2 regions of the Shewanella sp. BJSY2023SW007 genome follow, and region 1 is predicted to be linked to the other one. Evidence: riboswitches for the same ligand, from Rfam matches in the RefSeq annotation. Region 1 holds a riboswitch; the other holds the start of a gene.
What was found. Region 1 has a riboswitch for lysine ahead of ACMHXE_RS14015 (Na+/H+ antiporter NhaC family protein). Riboswitches for the same ligand answer to the same signal wherever they lie in the genome.
Positions count from the first base shown of each region.

Region 2: it holds a riboswitch for lysine, as region 1 does, so the genes downstream of both, lysC (lysine-sensitive aspartokinase 3) here and ACMHXE_RS14015 (Na+/H+ antiporter NhaC family protein) in region 1, are expected to answer to the same signal.

Region 1 is NZ_JBKORL010000083.1:29,605-35,713, forward strand. It holds gene ACMHXE_RS14000 (valine--pyruvate transaminase) at 1-4, opposite strand, end outside; gene ACMHXE_RS14005 (hypothetical protein) at 271-579, shown strand; gene rlmM (23S rRNA (cytidine(2498)-2'-O)-methyltransferase RlmM) at 617-1,699, opposite strand; gene ACMHXE_RS14015 (Na+/H+ antiporter NhaC family protein) at 1,983-3,554, opposite strand; lysine riboswitch at 3,636-3,834, opposite strand; gene ACMHXE_RS14020 (electron transfer flavoprotein subunit alpha/FixB family protein) at 3,925-4,848, opposite strand; gene ACMHXE_RS14025 (electron transfer flavoprotein subunit beta/FixA family protein) at 4,849-5,598, opposite strand; gene ACMHXE_RS14030 (H-NS family nucleoid-associated regulatory protein) at 5,918-6,109, shown strand, end outside.
Region 2 is NZ_JBKORL010000033.1:20,411-26,519, forward strand. It holds gene ACMHXE_RS06775 (succinylglutamate desuccinylase/aspartoacylase family protein) at 1-154, opposite strand, end outside; gene lysC (lysine-sensitive aspartokinase 3) at 144-1,511, opposite strand; lysine riboswitch at 1,648-1,824, opposite strand; gene ACMHXE_RS06785 (DUF3293 domain-containing protein) at 1,907-2,341, opposite strand; gene arcA (two-component system response regulator ArcA) at 2,902-3,618, shown strand; gene fusA (elongation factor G) at 3,956-6,046, opposite strand.

The DNA of each region.
Region 1 (6,109 bases):
GCATTACTTCTATCCGCAGACTCATATCAAGAAACAGAACTTATTTAGTAACAGGAACCGCGGCAGATTACACCTTAAAAGTTTTTTAGTTGCGTGATACAACTCAATATTTACCAAGCTTAAATGGCTGCAAACGCCCCGAATAAGAGTTGCATGGTCATTTGAGAGCAAATTTTTGTGCGCCAGCGAACATTTCGCCGACACCGACTTGTTGATCCATTATCTGGGGCACACACTTAAAAACAGGAGAAGCAACCATAGGAGCAGCGGGTGTCAGCCTCAAAACTGAGAGAACTAAAGCAGCAACAGCAGAGTCTGTTAGAGCAGGAATTGATGCGGGAACAAGCCGATTCCCTGGGCGTTGCCGGCAAGAAGTTGGAACAGGCACTGCAGGATTATCAGCGCCACCATCACTTGTCACCGAGAAAAAAAGCCGAGTACGTTAGCCTAGTGGCCGATGCCGTCTATAACCTGATGTTGACCCGGGAGCTACTCGGCTTTGTCGACGGCAATCTTGAGTGGGTTTGCGGCCAGTATGACATCCCGGATGCCGTGCTACAGCAGTTGGCCTTGAGCTGAAACGCATCAAGGCCCGCTTGGGGCCTCGAGTGCCAACTCACCAAGGAGAGTTGGGTCGCAGCCACAGATGCACAGTCACTTCATCCCTGTCGTGATAGAGGTGTTTACAGGCCAGCTTAAACTCTGTGATGCCGTTTTCTTTGAGAATGGCCTGCATATTTTCCAATATGGTGCTCACCTCTTTGTAACGGCTCTTCATCGGTAATTTCAGGTTAAAGATAGCCTCTTTGAACCAGCCATTGATGGCCCAGGCTTCCATCAGTTCGGCCACCCTGGCCGGTTTTTCCACCATGTCACACACCAGCCAATAGATGTTCTTGCGCTTGGGCTCGAAACGGAAACCGTCGGCCTGGAAGTGAGTCACCTGGCCGGTTTCCATCAAACCCGCATCCATGGGGCCGTTGTCGACAGCCGATACAAACATGCCGCGGCGCACCAACTGATAGGTCCAGCCACCGGGGCAGGCGCCGAGATCCACGGCGTTGAGGCCGCTGCGCAAACGTTCTTCCCGCTGCGGCTCGGGAATAAAGTGATTGAAAGCCTCATCCAGTTTCAAAGTCGAACGGCTGGGCGCATCGGCGGGAAACTTGAGCCTGGGGATCCCCATAAAAAACGGTGACGAGTTATGGCTGTAGGAATAACCGGCAAACGCCTTGCCCGGTGCCACAAAGCACACATGGATTATCGGCCGCTTGGGGTTTTCCTTGGCCAGCAATGTACCGCTCTGTTTCAGCGACTGACGCAGCGGCACGGTAAACTTGCGGCAGAAGGTCAGCAGCTCTTTGGCTTCGTTGGTATCCGGGGTTTCGACCCTGAGCTCACCGCCCTTGCTGATATCTTCAAGCGCGGCAGTAATTGGCCCTACCCTGTCTTCCGGAGGCAGGTCGCTGAGCAGATCGCCGCAGACAAACATCTGCCGGGCAAAGATCAATGAGTCCAGCGCCAGTTCCTGTGCCAAGGTGTCGGCTTCCCCTTCGGCAAAACATTGAAAGATCACATAGGCATCGTTGTTATTGGCCTTGACGAAACCACCGACATTGAGCAGTGCCGCCCGACTTTGGATCTCGGCCGCGCACTCTTTTTCATAGCCGGCACGACAAAACAGAAACAGGTTGTTCATTGGTATTTCCAAACAGTGAATCTTACCGGAAAGCCTCCGGCAACTGGCGAAGGCGGCAAGTATATCAGAAGCCTTTTCCCATCGCAGGTTAGTTATTCCATTCCTTATGGGACTTTGAACTAGCGTAAATCTTGGTCAGGTATTCAAATACTGCCGAAATTGACGGCGGCACACGACTCTTTGCCGAGATCAACTCAAGCTGAACCAAGTACGCGCAATGCTATTACAACAAAACACCCGCCATCAGGGCGGGTGCTGTTAACGCGAGCTATTCAGTAGCTGATCAGGCATTAGTATTCTTGGGTTGTTGCCACTTGAGCCACACCAATCCCAACAGGAACAGCACACAACTACTGGCAAGCCCAAGCCATACCGACTCGGTAAAACCGAGCACTATATAACCACCGAGGGAAATAACTGCTACCAAGACCGCATAGGGCAGCTGAGTCAACACATGGTCGATATGATGGCAGCCTGCACCTGTGGATGACAAAATCGTGGTGTCCGATATCGGCGAGCAGTGATCGCCAAACACAGCGCCGGACAGCACGGCCGCCAACATAGGCAACATCATACTGCTGTGGCTGCCCATGGCCATATCGGCGGCAATCGGCAACATGATCCCGAAAGTGCCCCAACTAGTACCGGTAGAAAAGGCGGTAAGCCCAGCCAAAATAAATAGCACGGCCGGCAGCAAGGCAAAGGGAATATTGCCACTGGCGAGACTGGCCATAAACTTGCCGGTTTCCAGTGAGCCAATGATCCCGGCTATGGTCCAGGCAAACATCAGAATATAGATGGCCGGCAACATGGAACGGGCACCCGAGGTAAGCGCCTTGAGGATCATCTTGGCTTCTATCTTCTGGATAAAGGCCAGCAGCAGAGTTACCACCAGACCAATGGAAGCACCGAAAAACAGTGATGAACCCACATCGGTTTTCTCAAAAGCACCTATGATAGTGAAAGGCAGGCTTTCTGCCGCCAGGGCATCGGCGCCGCTGGAAACCATAAAGTAGAAGGTCGCCACCACCAAGACACCTATGGGCAAGAACAGGCCGTGCACCTGACCGGTTTCCGCCTCGGGCAGATCTGCATTGGCACCGGGTGGCAGTCCCTTGGTCTCATCATAGAGATTGCCTTTACGGGCGTTGAGCTCGTGTTTGCGCATAGCGCCGATATCCAGCTCCATATAGGCCACACACAGCAATAGCGCCAAGGCAAACAAGGCATAGAAGTTCATCGGGATCATCTGTACGAAAGCGCTCAGATGCCCGGTCTCAGTAAAACCGTGGGCGGTGAGAATACCGCCGATAAGGGCAATAATATAGGCGCCCCAGCTGGACACCGGCGAGATAACGCACACAGGCGCCGCGGTCGAATCCAAAAGATACGCCAGTTTGGAGCGGGAGATATAGTATCTGTCGGTCAGCGGCCTAGCGATACTTCCCACCACCAGGCTGTTAAAGTAGTCATCGATAAACACCGCACAGCCGAGAAACATAGTCAGCAACTTGGCATCACGACGATTGCGGATATGCTGTCTGGCCCAGTTGGCAAAGGCTCTGGCCGAGCCACTGACGGTGATCAGTGCAGTGATCATTCCCAGCAGCACCAGGAACCCCAGAATATACAGGTTCCAGGCATTAAAAGCGCCATCGTCCCAAACCAGGGAAAGCACCCTTTGTCCCAGATAAACCCCGGTATCCAATACCGACCATTGATTGAGCAACAAGGCTCCGATCAGTATTCCTAGTCCCAGCGATAACAACACCCGCCGGGTGAAGATCGCCAATAAAATTGCCACAACCGGCGGCAACAAAGAGAGTGCCGAGTCGGCATAACTTAGTACTGTCATTGAGTCTTGTTCTTCGTTAAATACGAATGGAGGGCAACTGAACTGGTGGGAAAAGGCAATAGCATACCGAGTAGCACCTGTCCTTTCAGTAGCGCTCCATAGTAACGTCAATCTGTCATCCCGACAGAATATACTATGGCAGTGCTGCCCCTATTTGGTAACAGCCCCAGCGGTGGACCTTGATGAGTCGCAACCACTTCGGCACCAAATCCTTTCGCGATACATAAACGGAATCACCCTGCTTACCGCTACTGATATTTAGTGCGCCTCTACTTCTCAGGACGCCTGATGTCAGGCGTGAGGCACATAAAAACATAGGCGGCTTTGAGGATGCTACCCCAAAGCCGCCTATCGTGACCTAGATCACAGATTAAATCAACTCGTTCAACTTGGGCACAACATCAAACAGGTCTGCTTCCAAACCATAATCGGCAACCTGGAAGATAGGCGCTTCAGGATCTTTGTTGATGGCCACTATGACTTTTGAGTCCTTCATCCCGGCCAGATGCTGAATCGCCCCAGAGATACCCACGGCGATATAAAGCTCTGGCGCCACGATTTTACCCGTCTGGCCAACCTGCAGGTCGTTGGGAACAAACCCGGCATCCACAGCAGCACGTGATGCACCTACGGCGGCGCCCAATTTATCGGCCAAGGCTTCCAGCATGGCAAAATTTTCGCCACTGCCCATACCGCGGCCACCGGAAACAATGACTCTGGCGCTGCCAAGCTCCGGACGAGCCGACTCGGTCAAGCTCTGGGATACAAAGCTGCTCTTGGCGTCAAAGACACTATCGAGCTGATTGATTTCAGCTGAGCCTGTCTCGGCAACGGCGTCAAAGGCACTGGCGCGCACAGTGGCCACTTTCTTGTCATCCAGACTCTTAACGGTCGCCATGGCGTTACCGGCATAGACGGGACGGACAAAGGTGTCGGCATCAATCACCTTGGTGATCTCAGAAAGCTGAGCCACATCCAGCAAAGCCGCCACTCGTGGCAGTATGTCTTTACCCTGGCTTGAAGCTGCAGCCAGAATGTGGCTGTAGTCGCCACTCAGAGACAAGATGAGTTCACCAATATTGTCGGCAAGATGAGCACCATAGGCTGGATTATCGGCCAGCAATACTTTATTGACACCTTCAAGCTTGGTGGCGGCATCGGCGGCGGCCTTACAATCCTGACCGGCAACCAAAAGGTGAATATCTCCCCCTATGGCTTTAGCCGCGGCGACGACTTTGGCTGTGTCCTGTTTCAGGCTGGCATTATCGTGTTCTGCTATTACTAATACGGCCATTTAGATCACCTTCGCTTCGTTTTTCAACTTGTCCACCAGCTCCTCAACGGAAGCCACCATCACACCTGCCTGACGGCTGGCCGGTGCAGCTACCTCCAACACCTGTACGTGCTGCTTGAGAGTCACCTCCAAATCTTCAACACTCATGGTTTCCAACGGCTTGCGCTTGGCTTTCATGATATTGGGCAAAGATGCGTAGCGAGGTTCGTTCAAACGCAGATCTGCGGTGACTACAGCCGGTAGAGGCATAGACAGAGTCTGTAAGCCGCCATCCACTTCACGGGTAACCAGCAAAGTTTCACCTTCCAGCTTCACTTCAGATGCAAAGGTTGCCTGAGGCATACCGGCGAGTGCCGCCAGCATCTGTCCGGTCTGATTATTATCGCCGTCGATGGACTGCTTGCCGAGCAGAATAAGCTGCGCCTGCTCTTTGTCCTGCACTGCCTTGAGCAGTTTGGCAATAGAAAGGGGCACCAGCTCTTCATCGATTTCAATGTGAATGGCACGGTCGGCGCCCAGAGCCAGTGCGGTACGCAATTGCTCCTGTGCCGCCTTGGGACCTATGCTGACAACAACGACTTCAGAAGCACTGCCGGCTTCTTTTAGACGTACGGCTTCTTCTACCGCAATTTCACAAAATGGATTCAACGCCATTTTCAGGTTGGCTGTTTCAACGCCTGTATTGTCAGCCTTGACCCTGACCTTAACATTGGCATCGACCACACGTTTTACTGGCACCAATACTTTCATAGGGTTTCCTTCCTACACCTTGTATCTAATGTGGATTACGTACCGATGATACCAGATACATCAGTACAGGATGGCTCAACTTTACGTGCTGTTGACGTTAACGTCAACAGCAGTTTAAACGCTCGTTTGCCAATTCTGTCACACTTTATGGTCAGTTTTTTGAACACTTGGCAACTTTTATGGTCGTAGAATTGAAATAAATAAAGAAATTAATGTCAATTGACGTAAAAATATTTGATCCTGACACTTATAGTTTCTATTATTTATAGCGATGTTCACCTTAACCCAATTTATAAATTAGCGTGGGACCTAAATACTTATGAGCGATTTTCTTGATATATTGACTCACGGCCGTCGTTTTAAAGCCGCAGTAAAAGAGTTAAGCGTTGCAGATCTGCGCGATCTGGCAGTCAAATTGGATAAGATCATTATTGATCGTGAAGAAGAAGCCAAGAAAGAAGAAAAGGCGCAGGCTGAACGTCTGTCTAAAATTGAAGAGATCCGTAAGCAG
Region 2 (6,109 bases), on a different contig from region 1:
AAATCACCGCATTGCCCTGCACCTCGGCGCCATGCACATTAGCCTGAATATAGACGCTGGGTGCCTTATGACTGGTGCCTTTGAAGCGATAAACGGGTATGGTCAGAGGCTGACCTGCGGCCAGCTCCCCAACCGGCAGGTGTTCAAGCTGCATCCTGAGCACCTTCAAACAGGTTGCGATGCAAAGCGGCTACCACATCACCGGCTTCGGCTTCCGACACCAAGACACAAAGATTGTGCGGACTGGCACCCTGACAGATCATTCGGACATTATGGGGTTCAAGCACTTCAAATACCCGGCGACAGATCCCGGCGGTAGTGGCTATCTTGTTGCCTATGATGGCCACCAGAGCCAGCTTGTCTTCCACCCGCACACGGCAGTTCTGCGATAACTCTTGCAGCAGTGCTTCGGTCAGAAGCCCCTTGCCGGCCGAATCTGAGCCCGTTTTATCCAGGGTCAGCGACACATTCACCTCTGAGGTGGTAATGAGGTCAACACTGATCTTGTGCCGCGCCAACACAGCAAAGGTCTCTGCCAAAAAGCCTTGGGCATGCAACATCTGCAAACTGTGCAAGTTAAGCAGAGTCTGATCTCGTCTCACCGCAACAGCCCTGAATACCGGCTCATCTTCCACTTGGTGACGGATCCAGGTACCGCCTTTTTCCGGTGCCCGACTGGAGCCGACAAACACCTGGATCTGTTGACGCACCGCCGGCAAGATGGTGGCAGGGTGCAGCACCTTGGCACCAAAGGTGGCCATCTCTGCCGCCTCGTTAAAACTGATTTCTGCGATAGGCCTGGCGTTGGGAGCCAGTCTGGGATCTGTGGTGTAAATTCCTTCTACATCGGTCCAGATCTCGACCGCATCGGCTTCCAAAGCTTCTGCCAACAGAGCCGCGGAATAATCACTGCCGCCACGTCCAAGTGTAGTGGTTCGGCCATCGGCATCGGCGCCGATAAAGCCCTGGGTCACCAGCAGTTGCTGCTCAAGCAAGGGTTTTAATTTCTCTGTCGCCAGTCGCTTTAGCTCGGCGATTTGTGGTTCGGCCTTACCGAAATGGCTATCAGTACGCATCACCTGACGCACATCAAAGGCGCTGGCCTTGGCACCGCGTTCTCTCAAAACCGCGGCAAACAGCGCTGAAGAGCATTGCTCACCAAGGGACAGGATCTCATCCACCATAGCATGACTCGGCGCCTGCAACAGCTTGGCACTGAGCGTTGCCATGCGGCTGAGCAAAGCATCCAGCGCTGCGGCAACATCGGCAGGTCTGCCAAGTTTGTCCAGAATCGCATATTGAATGGTGGCAATATCTTTCAGTAGTTTGAGACGACGCTCATCTCCCATGTCTGCCTGAGATAGCTCCACCAACAGATTGGTTACACCACTGGATGCACTCACCACAACCAAACGGGTGGCTGAATTTGCAAGCACTATGTCGGCACAGCGATTCATCGCCTGATAATCGGCAACTGAGGTACCGCCAAACTTGGCAACAACAAGAGACATCAGCGCATTCCCCCACAGGCAGGTGACAGGGAAAGGTCGATAACGAGAATAAACTTCATGAGTTAAGCTCCGAACAGATAACGTTCGAAGAGCCTGGTGCTGAGATAACGCACCCCAAAGTAGGGAAAAAGCGATCGTCACCAGAAGCTCTCCACCAAAACCAGGTGACAGCCGCCAGGATTCAGCCTGACCAACCGACCGGAGAGCGTTACCAATGCGCATCCCGACCTCGGCGTTAATCTCCCTCATGAGCCGTCATTGGAAATTGGCTTCCTCTGACTCACTACCTAGTTAACGCACCTCTTCTGTTCCTTTCTTGCGAAAGGGATGAAAAAATTAGCAATAAAGCCCTTATGAAGTCAATGCTAATTTGCATCTGATGAAATATCCTCAACTCATTTATCACTAAGTTCAGGTAATTCATTGACCAAACGAGCTCGGTTTGCAAATAATCCAAGCTCTATTTCATGCTCACCTTTATGGCAGGGCACTAAGGTCAGCAAGCCTTTATCCACATAATAAAGTGCATTCTGACGGTACTTGAATGCTAGCTCGATTGCCGCAGCCTTATCCAAAAAAAGGGCCCAACTTTTTTCCATATGACTGAGATCATCGGCCGCACCTATAATAGCCCGATAGGGTATGCCCAGCTTATCAATATCACCTTGTAATTGCCGATCGAGAAGACGGTTTTGGCAGGAAGTCAGTTTTTGCCCTAGGGGATTATGGGCGGTGACAATGGCAAAAGGAACAGCGGAAGAAAACGACTGAGTCAAAAAAAAGCATGCGCTCTGGTAGTACTGCCAGAGACTTTCAAATGTAGCATCCATTGTAGTATCTGTCTCTAATGAACCGGAGTTATTCTAGCAAAGGCTTACGAAATCCCCTAGCCCCGTGAGCAAGCTCACAGTAAGGCAAAACACAAAATGCTTAAGTTTCAATATCTAACATAAAAACCTGTGACATAGATCATAGTTAAACATTAATTTGTTAACATTTCATTTGTTAACAAATGCCTAATCCTAGTACAATGGATTGTATCGACTGAGGCCTAGAGTTAAGCGTGTGACCAGGCTAGCGCCATTACGCGACAGCATAAGTCTCTATCGATAACGACTCTGTACCAAATGTAATCTGGTTTTAAGATCGCATTTTCTGGATTTTCCATGTCTTTCAGGAACTAAATCCCGCCACTGGGAATCCTAGAGAGTACAGTTCGCGCCTCTCCGGGTGGAGAGCATACTTTTTGCTAATCATGAAGTGTGTTGCCGTTTCATTTCAGTTTTGAACAGCACTTACGTGAACCCTGTGAATGTTGGCGTTTTAGAGAGTATAGCGGAGCGTCACCCGCGCTCATGGTTAGATAAACTGATTTAATTAGGTAAATAACATGCAAAACCCGCACATTCTGATCGTTGAAGATGAAGCCGTTACCCGTAACACGCTGAGAAGTATTTTCGAGGCAGAAGGTTATGTGGTAACCGAAGCCAATGATGGCGCAGAGATGCACAAAGCCTTGCAGGAAAACAAGGTGAACCTGGTAGTTATGGATATCAACCTGCCGGGTAAGAATGGTTTGCTGTTGGCGCGGGAGTTGCGCGAAATCAACAATATCGGTCTCATCTTCCTTACCGGTCGTGACAACGAAGTAGACAAGATCTTGGGCTTGGAAATCGGTGCTGATGATTACATCACCAAACCGTTCAACCCTCGTGAGTTGACTATTCGTGCCCGCAACCTGCTGACTCGCGTCAACAGCTCAGGTGCTGAAATTGAAGAAAAGGCCGCCGTGGAACATTATCGTTTCAATGGCTGGAGCCTGGAAATCAACAGCCGTTCACTGGTCAGCCCACAGGGTGAATCTTACAAGCTGCCGCGTAGCGAATTCCGCGCCATGCTGCACTTCGTGGAAAACCCAGGCAAGATCCTCAGCCGCGCCGAGCTGCTGATGAAGATGACCGGCCGTGAACTCAAGCCACATGACCGTACTGTTGACGTGACTATCCGCCGTATCCGTAAGCATTTCGAAAGTGTGCCTGATACACCGGAAATCATCGCCACCATCCACGGCGAAGGCTACCGTTTCTGTGGTAACCTGGAAGACTGATAAAACTTATCAGTCAATACAAAGCCAGCTTATCAAGCTGGCTTTTGTTTATCTGCCCTTATCACCTGTTCCTGCCCCCTATCTCTCTGGCTTCCTCAAGGTCAATCTCAGCTTCTTCACCGTAGGTCCTATGCCATATGCCACTTTCGGAAACAGTTGCCATACGGTAATTATCCCCTTTTTAACTGTAGTTAAAAGTCGAGGTTAAGCGACCACTGATATTTATCGGCATCCGCCGAGCTGAGTGCAAATTTGATTCTGCCGACTTCGCGGCACAAGATATTCGCCTATAAAAAAACCCGCCATCAAGGCGGGTTTTTATCAGGATAATTAATCCTTATTTCTTGGCTGCGTTACGAGCCTTGGTTTCTGCGATAACAGTCTCAGCCACGTTGGCAGGACATGGAGCATAGTGAGAGAACTCCATGGAGAACTGACCACGACCAGAAGTCATGGTACGCAGGTGACCGATGTAACCGAACATTTCTGCCAGTGGCACGTCAGCCTTAACGCGTACGCCAGTCAGACCAGCTTCCTGATCCTTGATCATGCCGCGACGACGGTTCAGGTCACCGATAACGTCACCAACGTGATCGTCTGGAGTGAACACGTCAACCTTCATCACAGGCTCAAGCAACTGAGGCTTGGCTTTAGGCATAGATTGACGGAATGCGCCCTTGGCAGCGATTTCAAACGCGATCGCAGAGGAGTCAACTGCGTGGTAACCACCGTCGAACAGTTCAACTTCAACGTCCAGTACAGGGAAGCCAGCCAGAGGACCTTCGTTCATCATGTCTTCGAAGCCGCTTTCAACTGCTGGCCAGAATTCACGAGGTACGTTACCACCAACAACGCTGGAGGTGAACTTGAAGCCGCTACCAGCTTCGCCTGGACGGATGCGGTAGTCAATCTTACCGAACTGACCAGAACCACCAGACTGCTTCTTGTGAGTGTAGCTGTCTTCAACGGCTTGAGTGATGGTTTCACGGTAAGCTACCTGTGGAGCACCAACAGTCAGTTCAACACCGTGAGTACGCTTCAGGATGTCTACTTTGATGTCCAGGTGCAATTCACCCATACCCTTAAGAATGGTTTCACCGGTTTCCTGGTCAGTTTCAACCTGGAATGATGGATCTTCTGCAACCATCTTACCCAGAGCAACACCCAGCTTCTCAGAAGCGCCTTTGTCCTTAGGAGTTACAGCGATAGAGATTACTGGATCAGGGAAGATCATAGGTTCAAGAGTACATTCGTGCTTAGGATCACACAGAGTGTGACCAGTCTGAACGTTCTTCATGCCCACAACGGCGATGATGTCACCGGCTTGAGCAGAGTCGATCTCTTTACGATCGTTTGCATGCATCTCAACCATGCGGCCGATACGCTCAGTTTTACCTGTAGCACTATTCAGTACAGTGTCACCTTTCTTCAGCTTACCTGAGTAAACACGGATAAAGGTCAGGGCACCGAAACGGTCATCCATGATCTTAAACGCCAGCGCGCGCAGTGGCTCGTCAGCAGATACTGTAGCTACTTCACCGGTTTCTTCACCAGTTTCTGGGTCAGTCAGAGGCTGAGGCTCAACTTCTGTTGGAGATGGCAGGTAATCAACAACCGCATCCAGAACCATCTGCATACCCTTGTTACGGTAAGCAGAACCACAGTAAGTGGGGAAGAAGGACAGGTTGATGGTACCCTTACGAATACAACGCTTCAGGTCTTCGATAGAAGGTTCTTCACCTTCCATGTAAGCTTCCATCAGGTCGTCGTCCTGCTCAACAGCAGTCTCAACCAGGTGCTCACGGTACTCTTCAACCAGGTCAACCATGTCTTCTGGGATTGCTTCTTCAGAATAGTTTTCTGGCAGACCAGAATCATCCCATACGTAAGCTTTACGGTTCAGAACGTCAACAACGCCCTTGAACTCGTCTTCAACGCCGATAGGCAGAGTCATAACTAGTGGAGTCGCAGCCAAAACGCGCTTGATCTGACCTACAACACGCAGGAAGTCGGCACCCATACGGTCCAACTTGTTTACGAAGATGATACGAGCAACTTCGGATTCGTTAGCATAACGCCAGTTGGTTTCGGACTGAGGCTCAACACCACCTGAACCACAGAATACGCCGATACCGCCGTCCAGAACTTTCAGAGAACGATATACTTCAACTGTGAAGTCAACGTGTCCGGGTGTGTCGATGACGTTGAAACGGTGATCTTTCCAGAAGCAACTTACCGCAGCAGACTGAATGGTAATACCGCGCTCGGCTTCCTGCTCCATGAAGTCAGTAGTAGTGGTACCGTCGTGGCTGTCACCCATCTTGTGGATTTTGCCGGTCAGTTTCAGGATACGTTCTGTGGTAGTGGTTTTACCCGCGTCAACGTGAGCAAAAATACCAATGTTTCTGTATTTTGATAAGTCAGTCATGATTCAACTTCAAATGATTAGTTAATAGGAGACGGAGTATGCCACTTCAAAGCTGCGACAGAC